2 regions of the Enterobacter sp. QK-SA4 genome follow, and region 1 is predicted to be linked to the other one. Evidence: predicted binding sites of a transcription regulator. Region 1 holds the regulator's gene; the other holds the start of a gene.

Region 1 (3,144 bases):
GGGACGATACAGCCGAAAATTTGCTCAATTTCAGCGGGAAATGCTCCCGTCCTGGCGTGGAGAAGAATAGTTTTTCGATTTACCACGCAAATACAGTCGGTCTGACAGTATCTGGGGCGCAATTTAAACGCTTATAACGTTTAAAGGCAAGGTGGGATCGCAAAACCAGAACAATATGCCATCATGAAAATACACCTCAGAACAATACGCTATTTATAAGAAAAACCCATGGCTAATCATGCGAACAAAAAACAGTCAGCCGTATAAAATTCATCCGCGTTTCGCTTGACTGCAAAGCAAACGGGCCAGCAGACGCTGACCCGTGGAAAGGTAAAATGACACGCCTGCCGTCAGGCGATCTTTTTGGCAATTAATCGTTCCGGAATAACGAAACTGAAGCGGGTTCCTTTACCCAGCGTACTCTGAATATCGAGACGGCTTTCATGGTGATTCACCGCGTGTTTCACAATTGCCAGCCCCAGACCGCTTCCGCCAGTCTGCCGGGATCGCGCTTTATCCACACGGTAAAAGCGCTCGGTCAGGCGCGGAATATGCTCAGGCGCAATTCCCGGCCCGTTGTCTTCCACGCTAAACTCAGCCCCCGTTGGGGCATGATGCCAGCGCACCACGATATTCGTCCCCTCCGGCGTATGATTCACCGCGTTATACACCAGGTTGGAAATGGCGCTACGCAGTTCATCTTCGCTGCCCAGCACCTTCAGCGTATTGTCGACCTCAAAGGCCAGGTGATGCTTTTTGTGGCTTAGCGTCTGCGCTTCACGCTCAACGACCCGCAGCATCATCGGCACATCAATGGTGTCATTTAGCGCGAGCGTTGGCGCCGCTTCAATCTTCGAGAGCGTCAGCAGCTGCTTCACCAGCCCTTCCATCCGGTGCGTTTGCTCGCGCATGGTGTGCAGCGCTTTTTCACGCGGCGCGCCTTCCAGCGTTTGCTCCTGCATCATCTCCAGGTATCCCTGAAGCACGGTCAGCGGGGTACGCAGTTCGTGACTGACGTTGGCGAAGAAGTTGCGACGCGCCCCTTCCAGCTGGTGCATCTGGGTGACATCGCGCGCCACCATCAGCCACTGCTTATCGCTGTAGGGCATCACGCGGATTTCCAGATGGCGACCATTATTGAGCTTCAGATTGTGCGGGCGGGTAAAATCACGCTTTTTCAGATACAGCGTAAATTCGGGATAGCGTAGAAGGTTGAGGATATTCTGGCCATTGTCGTCGGGCCAGCGCAGGCCCAGCAGCTGTTGCGCAAGGCCGTTACACCAGAAGATCGTCCCTTCTTCGGTCGTCAGAATAACGGCATCCGGCAGCGACTCTGCACCGCTGCGAAAACGCTTAATCAGGCTTCCCAGCTCGCGGCGACGCTTTTTATTACGCATCTGCATCTGATGCAGACCGTACAGCAGCGGCTCCCAGCTGCCGCTTCCCGGCGGCGGCGTCATACTTCGGTCAACCCACAGCCACCAGGAGAGGCGCAGCAGGTTCCAGAAATGCCAGATCAGCAGCCCGGTGACCGACGCCAGCAGAAACCACGGCAGGTGTCCAAGAAAGGCCCCCAGAAGGAAGGCCGGAATACAGCATAAGATCAGTTCAAAGACGAGCCTTTTCCATGACAGACGTTCCAGCACGCGTCACACTCCTGTCATTGTTCAGAAACGGGTAGAAAAACGATAACCCGTGCCGCGGACCGTCTGCACCATGCGATCGTGGCCGCTCAGTTCCAGTGCTTTTCGCAGGCGGCGAATATGTACGTCAACCGTCCGGTCTTCGACATACACGTTAGTTCCCCAGACGTTATTCAGCAACTGCTCGCGGCTGTAAACGCGTTCCGGGTGGGTCATAAAGAAGTGCAGGAGTTTAAATTCGGTAGGCCCCATGTCGAGAGGATTTTCACCGGTCATGACGCGGTGTGAGGTGGGGTCAAGGCTCAGCCCCTGCATCTCAATCACCTCTTCCACCGCCATCGGCGAAATACGGCGCATCACGGCTTTAATGCGGGCAACCAGCTCTTTTGGGGAGAACGGTTTTGTAATGTAATCGTCCGCGCCGGTCTCCAGACCGCGCACGCGATCCTCTTCTTCTCCGCGCGCCGTGAGCATCACAACCGGGATGTCGCGGGTCAGCGCTTCACGCTTCAGGTGTTTGATAAACTGCAGTCCGGAGCCGCCGGGCAACATCCAGTCCAGCAGAATCAGATCGGGCCAGGGTTCATTCAGCTGGTTCACTGCGCTGTCATAATCTTCCGCTTCAACCGGCTGGAAGCCGTTTTGCTCGAGCACGAAGCACACCATTTCACGAATTGGAGCTTCATCTTCTACGACCAGAATACGTCTCGCCATACTTTGCCCTGTCTTATCTTATTTAAGTTACAAGTTTGTAATTCGGCGCCATTATGCGTCAGATTTATGACAGATTTATGAAAAACAGTACCACGATAAGGGGCAAACCGTTGTTTTATTACAGCGGTTATTTTCCCGTCTCTGAACGTTTATAATCCTGCTTTCTCTTTTTTGCCACGGATCAGCTATGCGCATACTTCACACCTCGGACTGGCATCTGGGTCAAAATTTTTACAGCAAAAGCCGTGCGGCTGAACATGAAGCCTTCCTGAACTGGCTGCTGGAAACGGCCCGGACGCACGAGGTGGACGCGATTATTGTGGCGGGTGACATCTTTGATACCGGCTCACCCCCCAGTTATGCGCGTGAACTGTACAACCGCTTCGTGGTGAATTTGCAGCAAACCGGCTGTCATCTGGTGATTGTCGCCGGCAACCATGATTCCGTCGCGACGCTCAATGAATCCCGCGACATCCTGGCATTTCTCAATACCACCGTCGTCGCCAGCGCCGGGCACGCCCCGCAGATCCTGAAAAAACGCGACGGCACGCCGGGGGCGGTGCTGTGCCCCATTCCCTTTTTACGGCCGCGCGACATCGTGCAAAGCCAGGCGGGGCTGTCGGGTGCGGAAAAGCAGCAGCATCTATTACAGGCCATCACCGACTATTATCACCAGCAGCACGCCGATGCCTGCGCCCTGCGCGGCGACCAGCCGATTCCGGTGATTGCGACGGGGCATCTCACCACCGTCGGGGCCAGTAAAAGTGACGCGGTACGTGACATCTAT
Region 2 (3,144 bases), 1.0 Mb from region 1:
TGCAGGCTTGGTTGCAGCCATAAATTACTCTTCTGTTTGAGACGTTTTTACGAATATGCCCGGTGGCGCTGACGCTTACCGGGCCTACAGCTTAAACCGTAGGGCGGGTAAGCGCAGCGCCACCCGCCATCTTCGTTAAATATATCCTGTTAGTACAGCGCTTTACCGCTGCTGTCTTTCACGTTGGTTTTCCATGCAGCGCGAATCTGCTCAACCACGTTGTCCGGCAGGGTAGCGTAATCCAGGGCGTTAGCCTGTTTGCCGCCGTTTTTGTACGCCCAGTCGAAGAACTTCAGCACTTCGGCGCCCTGCTCAGGTTTCTTCTGCTCTTTGTGAACCAGGATGAAGGTGGTAGAGGTGATTGGCCACGCACCTTCGCCTTTCTGGTTAGTCAGATCCTGCGCGAAGGATTTGCTCCAGTCAGCGCCTTTCGCGGCGTTAGCAAAGTTCTCTTCGGTTGGGCTAACCGGTTTGCCGTCGGCTGAAACCAGTTTGGTGTAGGACAGGTTGTTCTGCTTCGCGTACGCATACTCTACGTAGCCGATGGAGCCAGGCAGACGCTGTACGAACGCGGCGATACCGTCGTTACCTTTACCGCCCAGACCGGTTGGCCAGTTAACGGTAGAGCCGGAGCCGACTTTAGATTTCCACTCTTCGTTCACTTTTGCCAGGTAGCTGGTGAACACGAAAGAGGTACCGGAACCATCCGCGCGGCGAACCACGGCGATGTTCTGAGAAGGCAGCTTCAGACCTGGGTTGAGTTTAGCGATCGCTTCGTCATCCCATTTTTTGATTTTGCCCAGGTAGATGTCACCCAGCGTTTTGCCGTCCAGCACCAGTTCACCCGACTTCACGCCCGGCAGGTTGATGGCCAGGACCACGCCACCGATCACGGTAGGGAACTGGAACAGGCCTTCCTGAGCCAGTTTGTCATCAGACAGCGGAGCGTCTGATGCGCCGAAATCAACCGTGTTCGCGGTAATTTGTTTAACGCCACCGGAGGAGCCGATACCCTGATAGTTAACCTTGTTACCGGTTTCTTTCTGGTAGGTATCCGCCCATTTGGCATACACCGGCGCAGGGAAGGTTGCACCAGCGCCAGTCAGGCTTGCTTCTGCAAATACAGAGAACGCGCTCAGAGATAAGGTCGCGGCGACAACAGTTGCGACAGTGGTACGCATAACTTTCATAATGTCTCCTGCAAGATTTTCGTAAATCGTTGTTTAGTGGCTACGATGAGCAAAATAGGACAAACAGGTGACAGATAAATGTACGAATTATGACAGTTTTATGACAACGTAAATTTCACTTAAAAATAAGCAAAAGAAAGCTTATTTTTCATCGCGTTAGCCGCTTTTATGACAAGGCGTTTTCAGAAATATTTTCTTTATGTGACACTGAAAAAAGTAGCTGAAGATGACAAATTGTCATTATTAAAAACGAGAAAGGATTGATGAAGAACAAGCCGGGCAGGATAAAAAAGCTCCACCCGAAGGTGGAGCCTGAAGGGATTATTCTACGGTAACCGATTTCGCCAGGTTACGCGGCTGGTCAACGTCGGTACCTTTGATCAGCGCAACGTGATAGGCCAACAGCTGCAGCGGAACGGTGTAGAAGATTGCTGCAATCACCTCTTCCACATGCGGCATCTCGATGATATGCATGTTGTCGTTGCTGACAAAACCGGCATCTTTGTCGGCGAAGACGTACAGAACACCGCCGCGGGCGCGCACTTCTTCGATGTTAGACTTCAGTTTTTCCAGCAGTTCGTTGTTTGGTGCCACAACGATGACCGGCATATCCGCGTCAATCAGCGCCAGCGGGCCGTGCTTCAGCTCGCCAGCCGCATAGGCTTCAGCGTGAATGTAGGAGATCTCTTTCAGCTTCAGCGCGCCTTCCAGCGCAATCGGATACTGATCGCCACGACCCAGGAACAGGGCGTGATGTTTGTCGGAGAAATCTTCCGCCAGCGCTTCAATGCGTTTGTCCTGAGACAGCATCTGCTCAATACGGCTCGGCAGCGCCTGCAGGCCGTGAACGATGTCGTGCTCAACGGACGCATCTTCACCTTTCAGACGCGCCAGCTTCGCCACCAGCATCAGCAGAACGGTCAGCTGAGTGGTAAACGCTTTGGTAGAGGCCACACCGATTTCGGTGCCCGCTTTGGTCATCAGCGCCAGATCGGACTCACGCACCAGCGATGAGCCAGGAACGTTACAGATAGCCAAAGAGCCCAGGTAACCCAGCTCTTTAGACAGACGCAGCGCTGCCAGCGTATCCGCCGTTTCACCAGACTGGGAAAGGGTGATCATCAGGCTGTTACGACGCACCGCGGATTTGCGATAGCGGAATTCAGACGCGATTTCCACATCGCACGGCACGCCTGCCAGGGATTCAAACCAGTAGCGAGAGACCATACCGGAGTTGTATGAGGTGCCGCAGGCCACGATCTGAATATGCTCGACCTTGCCGAGCAGTTCGTTCGCGTTTGCGCCCAGCTCGCTCAGATCCACTTCACCGTGGCTGATGCGCCCGGTCAGGGTGTTTTTGATGGCGTTTGGCTGCTCGTAAATCTCTTTCTGCATGTAGTGACGGTAAGCGCCTTTGTCGCCCGCGTCGTACTGCAGATTCGATTCAATCTCCTGACGTTTCACCTGCTCGCCTTTGGTATCAAAGACGGTCACGCTGCGACGGGTCACTTCCGCGATATCACCCTCTTCGAGGAAGATAAAGCGACGGGTAACCGGCAGGAGCGCCAGCTGGTCAGAAGCGATGAAGTTTTCGCCCATGCCCAGACCGATAACCATCGGGCTACCGGAACGCGCTGCCAGCAATGTGGACGGATCGCGGGAATCCATGATCACCGTACCGTACGCACCGCGCAGCTGAGGGATAGCACGCAGCACCGCATCACGCAGCGTGCCGCCCTGCTCCAGCTCCCAGTGCACCAGGTGAGCAATCACTTCGGTGTCAGTTTCAGAGACGAAGGTGTAGCCGCGCGCTTTCAGTTCTTCGCGCAGCGGTTCGTGGTTTTCGATAATGCCGTTGTGCACGACCACAATGTGTTCAGACACATGCGGGTGCGCGTTACCTTCAGACGGTTCGCCGTGCGTCGCCCAGCGGGTGTGAGCAATACCGGTCCCA

The links. The regulator PhoB, encoded in region 1, activates phosphate uptake and scavenging genes when phosphate is short. The targets are predictions, from matches to a motif close to CTGTCATAAAACTGNCNNAT.
Region 2: pstS (phosphate ABC transporter substrate-binding protein PstS) is a predicted target of PhoB. The motif match lies at 1,278-1,297, and genes of this name have one in related genera.

What each region holds. Positions count from the first base shown of each region.
Region 1 covers NZ_JBXFXH010000007.1:3,742,622-3,745,765, forward strand. Annotated here, with positions in the region: gene phoR (phosphate regulon sensor histidine kinase PhoR) at 351-1,646, opposite strand; gene phoB (phosphate response regulator transcription factor PhoB) at 1,668-2,357, opposite strand; gene sbcD (exonuclease subunit SbcD) at 2,545-3,144, shown strand, end outside.
Region 2 covers NZ_JBXFXH010000007.1:4,748,410-4,751,553, forward strand. Annotated here, with positions in the region: gene pstC (phosphate ABC transporter permease PstC) at 1-21, opposite strand, end outside; gene pstS (phosphate ABC transporter substrate-binding protein PstS) at 150-1,190, opposite strand; gene glmS (glutamine--fructose-6-phosphate transaminase (isomerizing)) at 1,512-3,144, opposite strand, start outside.